Regions from separate parts of the Pseudomonas sp. Pmew2 genome, predicted to be linked through region 1. Evidence: riboswitches for the same ligand, from Rfam matches in the RefSeq annotation. Region 1 holds a riboswitch; the other holds the start of a gene.
What was found. Region 1 has a riboswitch for cobalamin ahead of AC4ANK_RS15885 (CbtB domain-containing protein). Riboswitches for the same ligand answer to the same signal wherever they lie in the genome.
Positions count from the first base shown of each region.

Region 1 (5,323 bases):
TCGATGATCACCGCCTGAGTGCGCCGTTTGGCCTGTGCGCCCTCGCCCGGATCATTGACGATAAATGGATAGATGTTCGGCATCGCGCCCAGTACGGCGTCCGGCCAGCAGGTTCGGGACAGGCCGACGCCCTTGCCCGGCAGCCACTCAAGGTTGCCGTGTTTGCCGACATGCACCACGGCATGAGCGCCGTACGCCTTGCGCAGCCAGAAGTAAAACGCCAGATAACCGTGGGGCGGAACCAGATCCGGGTCGTGGTACACCGAGCTGGGGTCGACCTGATAGCCACGCGCAGGCTGAATGCCAACGAAGGTCAGGCCAAAGCGCAGCCCGGCAATCATCATTCTGCCACTGCGAAACATCGGATCGCTGTCCGGCGCGCCCCAGCGGGCATTCACGGCATCACGGTTTTCCTGCGGCAGCTCGTTGAACGCCGCCAGGTATTCCTCCAGTGCCATGCTTTGCTGGCAGGGCCGCAGGTCAATGCTGTCCAGATCATTGGTCACGCCACCCAGCAATTGCTGGATAAGCTCGGTGCCGCTGTCCGGCAACTGTGCCAGCGGATAACCCTCGGCCTGCATGGCGCGCAGGATGTTCAGCGCCGCAGCAGGCGTGTCGAGCCCCACACCATTGCCGATGCGCCCGTCGCGGGTCGGATAGTTGGCCAGGATCAACGCCACACGCTTGTCGCCGTTGGGCAGCCGCGCCAGTTCGATCCAGCGCCGCGCCAGTTGCGCGACAAAATCCATCCTGTCCGGCTGGGCGCGGTAACACACCACGTCCGACTGGCTGCGCTCGCTACGCCAGGCCAGGTCCTTGAAACTGATCGGTCGACTGATGATCCGCCCGTCCAGCTCCGGCAAGGCAATGTGCATCGCCAGATCGCGCGCACCAAGGCCCTGTTCGCTGGCCTGCCAGGCAGGTTCGTTGTCCTGCGCGCAGATCGCCTGAATGACCGGCACGTTGCGCCGAAACGGGCGCAGATGCGGCGCTTCCGGGCTCGACTGGGCAAAGCCTGTGGTGTTGAGGATCAGCTCGGTTTCGGCCTCGTCCAGCCAGTTCTCCACCTGAGTGAAACAGCCGGGCTCCTTGAGGCTGGCCACGGCTATGGGTAGCGGGTTGATGCCGTGCGCCTGCAAGCGCGCACAGAACTCGTCGATAAAACCGGTATTGGCGGCCTGCAAGTGCGAGCGGTAGAACAGCAGCGCCACGACGGGCTGTCCTGCAACCCAGTCGGCTTGCCAATCGGTGAGCTGCGCACTTGCCAGTCGAGGGTGGTAAATGGCTGTGCGTGGCAACGGTTGGGGCTCGGTCCAGGAATAGTCCCGGTCCAGCCAGCGGCTGGCCATGCAACTATACATTTCCAGCGCATTCTGCAAGCCGCCCTGACGCAGAAACTGCCAGAGCCGGTCGCGTTCTGCGGCAGGCACCGTGCTCAGGTCGCTCAGCTCAGGATCGGGACGATCATCACCTGGCACCAGAATGACCTGAACCCCGCGTGCCGCCAGCTCCATCAGCCGCTCGACGCCGTAACGCCAGTAACCGATGCCACCGTGCAGGGAAATCAGAATGACCTTTGCGTGGCGCAGCACCTCATCGACGTACAAGTCGACAGAGGCGTGATTCTGTACCTGCATGGGGTTGGCCAGACGCAGGCTCGGGTAGTCGTCAGGAAGCTGGCGTGCAGCTTCGGCCAGCAGCGCCAGGCTGGAGTCTCCGCTACAGAGAATCACCAGCTCGGCCGGGGTCTGGCCCAGATCGGCAATGCTGTCGTCGGGTACGAAACCGCCGGGCTGGGTTCTCAGTAAATGCATGGGGTCAGCCGACAACTGCAGCGTTGAGCTGCGCTTGCAGGGCCACGGCATCCAGCTCCTGACCAATCAGCACCAGATGCGTGGCACGCTCTTCGTCGGCGCGCCAGGCGCGGTCGAAGTGCTTGGCGAAACGCGTACCCACACCCTGGATCAGCAGGCGCATCGGCTTGCCGGGAATGGCCGCGAAGCCCTTCACGCGCAGAATGCCGTGCTGCACGACCAGTTGATTCAGTGCGTCGAGCAACAACTTTTCATCGGCCTGAGGCAATTTCAGGGAAATCGAATCGAAAGCATCGTGATCGTGGTCATCATGATCGTCATTGTCGTGATGATCATGGTGGGTCTTGCGACCATCGATGTGCAGCTCGGACTCGGCGCCAACACCCAGCAGTACGCTGATCGGCAGACGACCGCTGCTGGCTTCAATCACCTTGACGGCTGGCGGCAGTTCTTCGGCAACTTCGGCACGCACCGCTGCCAGACCTTCGGCGTCGATCATGTCGGCCTTGTTGAGGATCACCAGATCGGCGCTGGCCAGTTGATCAGCGAACAGCTCGTGCAGAGGCGACTCATGGTCCAGATTCGGGTCGAGTTTGCGCTGCGCATCGACCTGATCGGGGAACGCAGCAAACGTACCGGCCAATACCGCAGGGCTGTCGACGACAGTGATCACCGCATCGACCGTGCAGGCGTTGCGAATTTCCGGCCACTGAAAAGCCTGAACCAGCGGCTTGGGCAATGCCAGCCCCGAGGTTTCGATCAGGATGTGGTCCAGATCGCCACGGCGAGCGACCAGCTCGCGCATGACCGGGAAGAACTCTTCCTGCACCGTGCAGCACAGGCAGCCGTTGGCCAGCTCATATACCCGGCCGTTGGCCTCTTCTTCGGTGCAACCGATGGTGCACTGCTTAAGGATTTCTCCGTCGATGCCCAGTTCACCGAATTCATTGACGATGACCGCGATGCGCCGCCCTTCGGCGTTATCGAGCATGTGCCGCAGCAGGGTGGTTTTGCCCGAGCCGAGGAAGCCGGTGACGATGGTGACGGGAAGCTTGGCCAGTGTTTTCATCAGGTGCCCTTTGGCAATGCGGCGGGCAAACAGGACGAGAACCGCATGCCTGGCACACGGATCGGATCGCCACCGGATCACCCCGCCCGGTTGTAGTGAGAATTCGCAGGCCTTTTGGTCAGCCCGGTTCGAGGCAGGTCTCCTGGCTCACGGCGGCATGTGGCAGGCAATCAAGACCGTGCCGACACGCATTCATCGCGCCTTCCCGCCGTAGCAGTGGCTGTGCAATGAACCTCACCGTTTACAGTTGCGGGGGCAGCTGCGGCGTGTACCGCATTCCCGTCTTAGCTCCATGTGTAACGCTTTACGCATGGAGAACCTCGAACCGGCAAGGCTACGCAGTGACCGCAGACAGGTCAATCGTTCAGATTGACGATTCCCCGCCGCCCATGCTCTCCTGTACGCCTTGTTTCGGGTGCCCCTCACGGGGTGAAACGGGAAACCGGTGCGCTCACGCTGTCGAGCAAGTCCGGTGCTGCCCCGCAACGGTAAGCGAGAGAAGGTCTTATCCACTGTGCCACGGCATGGGAAGGTGACCTTGCAGGCCTTGAACGCGCGACGTTTGAGCCCCTCGCGAGCCCGGAGACCGGCCCGACATCGTTGAATGACAAACCCGCGGTGGGCGGGCGCAGTTGAAACCTTCGGCGTCTGCCGGCAGGTTCCTTTGCGCGTGGCCCGCTTGCCAATCACCAAGAGGGATCGCCATGTCGACCATCAGCAGCAGCCACGCCGCCACTACCAGCTCCACACGCACTCAACGCCTGACAGCCGCCATCAGCGCTGCGCTGCTGGGTGCATGTCTGGTGTACTTCGCCGGTTTCTCGCACATCGCGGCCGTACACAACGCCGCACACGATACACGTCACAGCGCTGCCTTTCCTTGCCATTAAGGACTCCACAATGTTCAAGCGAATCGCACAAACTGCCGGGTTCACGGGCCTGCTTGCGGCCCTGCTGCTGACCGTGCTGCAAAGCTTCTGGGTGGTGCCACTGATCCAGCAGGCCGAAACTTACGAAAACGCATCTGCCGAACAGGTCCATGAGCATGCTGACGGCGCGACTGCCGAACACAGTCATGCGCATGAAGAAGCTGCCTGGGAACCTGAAAACGGCTGGCAGCGCGTGCTGTCCACCACGGGCGGCAACCTGGTGGTCGCAGTAGGCTTCGCCCTGATGCTTGCCGGGCTTTACACCCTGCGTGCGCCGGGCCGCACGGTGCAAGGCGTATGGTGGGGGCTGGCCGGTTTCGCGGTTTTTGTGCTGGCACCCACGCTTGGCCTGCCACCTGAATTGCCCGGCACAGCTGCCGCCGAACTGAGTCAGCGTCAGGCCTGGTGGATAGGTACGGCCGCATCGACTGCCGCCGGGCTGGCCTTGCTGGTATTTGGTCAGAACTGGCTGCTAAAAGTGCTGGGCGTGGCGATTCTGGTCGTTCCTCACGTGATCGGCGCACCACAGCCGCTGGTCCATCAGAGCATGGCACCCAAAGCTCTGGAATCGCAATTCATGATCGCCTCGCTATTGACCAACGCGTTGTTCTGGGTCGCGATGGGGCTGATCAGTGCCTGGCTGTTCCGCAGAAACGATGCCGACCTGCATCAGGCCTGATTCACCGACCGTTCAGCCCGGCGCGTCACTGGTGGCCGGGCTGGGTTGTCGGCGCGGTTGCTCCGCAGCGACGTTGCGCGAGCTGATCGAGAACAGCCTTCGCGTGATCGACCTGGAGATTGCCAGCGTCACTGCGCTGGCATGTATCGACCTGAAAGACCAGGAACCGGGCCTGCTTGAACTGGCCGCGCAACTGGCAGTGCCGCTGGTGTTCTTCAACGCAGCGCAATTGGTTGCGTGGGAGCTGCACCTCACCCATCGTTCTGCGCAGGTCTTCCAGACCACGGGCTGTCACGGTGTCGCCGAAGGTTCGGCACTGGCGCTGGCCGCGCAACTGGGAGACGGCACCGCCACCCTGCTGATCGAACGGCAAAAAAGCGCCAACGCCACATTTGCCTTGGCAATCAGCCCTGCACACAGCGGATAATCTCCCCGCGCTCATCCACTCCGGAGAATTCATTGACTGTCTATTTCATCGGTGCCGGCCCTGGCGATCCCGAGCTGATCACCGTCAAGGGGCAACGCCTGATTCGCACATGCCCAGTCATTATCTATGCAGGCTCACTGATGCCGCTCGCCGTGCTGGAGGGCCATCAGGCCGTGCAGGTGACCAACAGCGCCGAGCTGCATCTGGAGCAGATCATTGAGCTGATAAAGACCGCGCATGCGCAGGGCCAGGACGTTGCTCGTGTGCATTCCGGCGACCCGAGCCTGTATGGCGCCATCGGCGAGCAGATCCGCCATCTGCGGGAACTGGGTATTCCATTCGAAATCATTCCCGGCGTCACCGCGACCGCTGCCTGCGCTGCGCTGCTGGGCGTCGAGCTGACCC
Region 1 covers NZ_CM176702.1:3,491,727-3,497,049, forward strand. Annotated here, with positions in the region: gene cobN (cobaltochelatase subunit CobN) at 1-1,814, opposite strand, end outside; gene cobW (cobalamin biosynthesis protein CobW) at 1,819-2,883, opposite strand; cobalamin riboswitch at 2,999-3,221, opposite strand; cobalamin riboswitch at 3,280-3,492, shown strand; gene AC4ANK_RS15885 (CbtB domain-containing protein) at 3,588-3,773, shown strand; gene AC4ANK_RS15890 (CbtA family protein) at 3,784-4,491, shown strand; gene AC4ANK_RS15895 (cobalamin biosynthesis protein) at 4,469-4,918, shown strand; gene cobM (precorrin-4 C(11)-methyltransferase) at 4,951-5,323, shown strand, end outside.

Region 2 (5,323 bases), 900 kb from region 1:
CGGGCAATTCAACCGCTTGCAAGGCCAGCGCCGCCAGACGCTTCTGCATGACCGCCTCACCGGACAGCAAGCCGACCAGTTCGGCGCGCACGCCCTCCACATCGCTCAGGGCTTCGAGTAAATAAAGCATGCCGCCGCACTCGGCCAGAATCGGCTTGCCAGCGATATGGTGCGCCCTGATCGATGCCTGCATCGTCAGGTTTTCCGCCAAAGCAACGTGGTGCAACTCCGGGTAGCCACCCGGCAGGTACAGGCTGTCGGCGTCGGGCAGCTCGCGGTCATGGATCGGCGAGAAGAAACTCAGCTCTGCGCCCATGTTTCGCAGCAGGTCCAGGCTTGCGCCGTACAGAAAGGCAAAGGCCTCGTCGCGGGCAATGGCGATGCGCACACCGCTGAGCAACGGCTCGACCTGAACCGGGTCGGGCGCGGTAAAGGTTACGGCTGGCGGCAAGGCCACTTCGCAGGTGCTGGCCAGCGCGGCGGCAGCCATGTCCAGCCGCACATCCAGATCATTGAGTTCGCTGGCCTGGACCAGCCCCAGATGGCGGCTGGGCAATTCGAAACCGACTTCCCGGGACAGTGCGCCATACCAGCGCAGGCCTTCGGTCAGACTGTTTTCCAGCAACTGCGCGTGGCGTACCGTGCCAACCCGATTGGCCAGCACGCCGGCAAACGGCAGATCCGGCTGATAACGCGCCAGCCCGAGCGCCAGCGCGCCAAACGTCTGCGCCATAGCCGTGCCGTCGATCACCCCCAACACCGGTACGCCAAAGTGGCGGGCCAGATCAGCGCTGGACGGTGTGCCGTCGAACAACCCCATGACGCCTTCGATCAGGATCAGGTCTGCCTCATCTGCGGCTTCCCACAACAGGCGACGGCTTTCGTCGGCACCGACCATCCACATGTCCAGCTGGTAGACCGGTGCGCCGCTGGCCCGCTCAAGAATCATCGGGTCGAGAAAATCCGGCCCGCACTTGAACACCCGGACCTTGCGGCCCTGGTTGCGGTGCAAACGTGCCAGTGCCGCGGTGACGGTAGTCTTACCTTGCCCGGAGGCAGGCGCGGCGATCAAAACCGCCGGGCAATCGCGCGGAGCTCTCATTGCAGTGCTCTCATTGCAGTGCGCCCAATAAAGGATTATTCACAGCTCGATACCTTTCTGCGCCCGGATACCGGCCTGAAACGCGTGCTTGACCACGCCGATATCGGAAACCGTATCAGCCAGGTCGATCAATTCGGGTTTGGCACCGCGGCCGGTCACCAGCACATGCTGCATAGGTGGGCGGGCCTGCAGGTCACTCAGCACTTGTTCAAGGTCGAGGTAACCATGCTTGAGGGCAATGTTCAGTTCGTCGAGCACCACCAGACCAATGGCCGGGTCGCGAAGCATTTCCCGAGACACGGCCCAGGCGGCTTCGGCAGCGGCAATGTCACGCTGGCGATCCTGGGTTTCCCAGGTGAAGCCCTCGCCCATCACGTGATAGCGCACCTGCTCGGGGAAACGGCGGAAAAACATTTCTTCGCCAGTGCTGTTGCGGCCCTTGATGAACTGCACCACGCCGCACTGCATGTCGTGGCCCATGGCCCTGGCAAGCATGCCGAATGCCGAGCTGCTCTTGCCTTTGCCGTTGCCGGTCAAGACCAGCAGCAGGCCGCACTCGTTGGGTGAGCTGGCAATGCGCTCGTCCATCACGGCTTTCTTGCGCAGCATGCGCGCCAGATGGCGTTCGTCGCGTTCGGGGGATTCGTTCATCCGGGTTCTCCGCTCGTGGCAGTCGACAACAGACGGAAGGACAGCACTGGACAGCACGGCAACGGCCTGCACAGAGCATCACCCTCCGTGATGCCATTGAGTGGTTCAGGCCGGTCTCCGGGCTCATGAGCGGGTTACCCCGGCTGCGCGCCTTCCCATGTCGAAACACAGTGGCGTCAGGCACAGCCTTGACTCATTTACCGTTGCGGGGGCAGCGCCGGGATCGGATCGATTGATCCACACCGGCTTCCCTGTTTCACCCTGCCAATCAAGGATTGCAGAGCACCTGAAACAAACCGCGAAGGGTAGAGGGTTGGGCTGGGAGCGTCAATCGACACCGACGCTGTGAAACGTGATTGAACCCAGACGGTTCGCAGTGCCTCTATCAATTATCGGACCACGCCCTTGTTTATGGAGATTCACCATGTTCAGACTCAGACTCCACTACGCAGTGTTGCTTCTGGTTGCCGGTGGCCTCGCTGCCTGCGGCGAGTCTTCGACCCTGCAAGTCTCGGATGGAACAGGCCCATCGCCCAAACTGCCGGAGCCTAACAAGACGCTGATCCCGACCGTCAACATCGCCCCTGCCGTAGGCTGGGAAAAAGGCGCAAAACCGGTCGCCGCGCCGGGCACACAGGTGGCAGCGTTCGCCGAAAACCTGGACCACCCGCGCTGGCTGTATGTATTGCCCAATGGCGACGTGCTGGTGGCGGAAACCAATTCCCCGGCCAAACCGGATGATTCCAAAGGTATTCGCGGCTGGGTAATGGAAAAAGTCATGGGCCGCGCCGGTGCGGGCGTGCCAAGCGCCAACCGCATTACTCTGCTGCGCGACGTGGACAAGGACGGCGTCGCAGAGACCCGCACCGTGTTCCTGCAAAACCTCAATTCGCCGTTTGGCATGACGCTAGTGGGCAACAAGCTCTATGTCGCCGACACCGACCGCCTGATCAGCTTCCCGTATGAAGCGGGCCAGACCTCGATCAGCGCGCAGCCGACCAAAGTGGTCGATCTGCCGGGCGGCACGCTCAACCACCACTGGACCAAAAACGTCATTGCCAGCAAGGATGGCAGCAAGCTGTACGTCACAGTGGGCTCCAACAGCAACGTGGCCGAGAACGGCATGGACAAGGAAGAAGGTCGTGCAGCCATCTGGGAAGTGGACGCTGCCACCGGCAACCACCGCATTTTCGCCTCGGGCCTTCGCAACCCCAACGGCATGGACTGGGAACCCAAAACCGGCAAGCTGTGGACGGCGGTCAACGAGCGTGACGAAATCGGCAGCGACCTGGTGCCAGACTACGTGACCTCGGTGCAGGATGGCGCTTTCTACGGCTGGCCCTACAGCTACTACGGCCAGCATGTCGACGAGCGCGTCAAACCGCAGAACCCGGCACTGGTCGCCAAGGCCATCGCACCGGATTACGCAGTCGGCCCGCATACGGCCTCGTTAGGGTTGGTATTCGCCGATGGCAAGACGCTGGCGGCGCCGTTCAACGAAGGCCTGTTCATTGGCCAGCACGGCTCATGGAACCGCAAACCGCACAGCGGCTATAAAGTGGTGTTCGTGCCCTTCAGCGGCGGCAAGCCCAACGGCGCTCCAGTCGATGTGCTGACCGGTTTCCTCAACAAAGACGAAAAAGCCATGGGCCGCCCGGTTGGCGTGGTCAATGATCAGCGCGGCGGCTTGCTGGTGGCAGACGATGTCGGCAACAAAATCTGGCGCGTGACCTCGGCCAAGGCAGCTCAATAACGCCGAGCGTAGAGGGTTGACGCAGAGCGTCGTACGTTAGTTGAGTTATCGTTCCGCACGCTCCAGCGTGGTAATGCAGTTCTCGACGCTCTGCGTCGCACGATAGTTGCGATGATCGTTCCGCACGCCTGGAAAGGCATGTCGACGCAGAGCGCAGTACGGTAGTCGAGTTATCGTTCCGCACGCTCCAGCGTGGGAATGCAGGTCTCGACGCTCTGCGTCGCAAGAGAACGCAGAGCGTCCGGAAAGGCATGCGACGCGGAGCGTCGCACGATAATTTCTGGTCAGACCGCGAGCAGGCGACGCGCTATGGCCAAATCTGCGCCAGACTGGACGGCTGAATGACGCGCTTGGCGTTGAGGTAGGCTTTCTGCCAGTAAGGCTTGTCGAGGCTGTCGAGCTTGACCGTGCCGCCGCTGGCCGGGGCATGTACGAAGCGGCCTTCGCCGACGTAGATGCCCGCGTGGGACACCTGCGAGCCGCCCGAGGTGGCGAAGAACACCAGATCTCCTGACTGCAATTGCTCGCGACGGATATTCGGCGCACCCATCACGATCATCTCGCGCGTGGAACGCGGCAGGGAAATGCCCGCGGCATCACGATAGACATAACCTATAAGACCGCTGCAATCAAAACCGGAGTCAGGCGTGTTGCCACCCCAGCGATAAGGCGTGCCAACCAGTCCCAACGCACGAAACAGCACGTCTTCGGCAGCCGGAGAAAGAATCTGAGGGGGAGCAGTGACCACCGGACGCTGAACGACCCGGGGAGCTTTGGGCGGTGGCGGCGCACTGGCGCAGGCACCCAGTAACGCAGCAACAGAGATGACTATCAGGCGCAACGCAATCGACATAACCACAACAACCTATCCGGATGCGGCTTACGCTGCCGAGAAGCTCAAAAACGCAGAAAGACCCGAAGGTCTTGTTCTGCGCGTTCTATTTTATTTACGCCGCTTTGGCGCGGTCTTGACTGTAGTCGAAGTCATCGCCGTTGTCTGCGTGGCATCAGGCGTCGACTTCACAGCGACTGTACCTGGCGCCATTGCCAGAGGCCGCTTGGCCTCGATAAAGGTCTTGCTCCAGTAGGCGTCATCGAGGCTGTCGATGCGTACACCGCCACTGCGACGGCTGCTGGAGTGAATGAACTGCTGGTTACCGGCGTAGATCGCTGCATGGCTTACGCGACCACGGCCACGGGTACTGAAGAACAGCACATCGCCAGGCTGAAGGTTTTTACGCGATACCAGCGGTGCGTCAACGTTGATCATTTCACGCGTGGAGCGCGGCAGGCTCATGCCAGCCTCTTCGCGAAACAGGTAACCAATGAAGCCGCTGCAATCGAAACCCGAGGAAGTCGATGTGCCGCCGAACTTGTAACGAGTGCCGATCAGGGACTTGCCACGTTCCAGGATGCTGTCGGCCAGAACCGGCAGCTGGTAGGACTTGTTGTCGGCGAAGTGAGCAAGCTCGTCTTCGGTGGCAATCTCGTCCTGCAAGGCTGCGGCGTCGGCGCGACGTGCTGCGGACTGAGCGTTTGCCGCGCTCTGATAACGAGCAACGGGCTGAGCCTGTTCTTGCTGTGCGACCGGCATATTGGCCGAGCAACCGAAGAGGAATGTAACGAGTGCGAGAGGCACGAGGGGTGCGAAGCGAACAACCTGCATGGGCACAACCGTGGCTGACTAGTTAAGATGGCGAGACTATGCCTTTTATGAAGGTGATTTGCAAATTCAATCGAACTAGATGTGACTTATGAGTTCCGCCATGACATGTGCTGCCCGGCACTGCAAAAAGACGTCCATCTGCGCGCTGTGA
Region 2 covers NZ_CM176702.1:4,395,217-4,400,539, forward strand. Annotated here, with positions in the region: gene AC4ANK_RS20190 (cobyrinic acid a,c-diamide synthase CobB) at 1-1,102, opposite strand, end outside; gene cobO (cob(I)yrinic acid a,c-diamide adenosyltransferase) at 1,142-1,753, opposite strand; cobalamin riboswitch at 1,845-2,058, opposite strand; gene AC4ANK_RS20200 (PQQ-dependent sugar dehydrogenase) at 2,178-3,506, shown strand; gene AC4ANK_RS20205 (C40 family peptidase) at 3,814-4,359, opposite strand; gene AC4ANK_RS20210 (C40 family peptidase) at 4,450-5,172, opposite strand; gene AC4ANK_RS20215 (NAD-dependent deacylase) at 5,248-5,323, opposite strand, start outside.
Region 2: linked by a shared signal. The riboswitch ahead of cobO (cob(I)yrinic acid a,c-diamide adenosyltransferase) and the one ahead of AC4ANK_RS15885 (CbtB domain-containing protein) in region 1 are both predicted to bind cobalamin.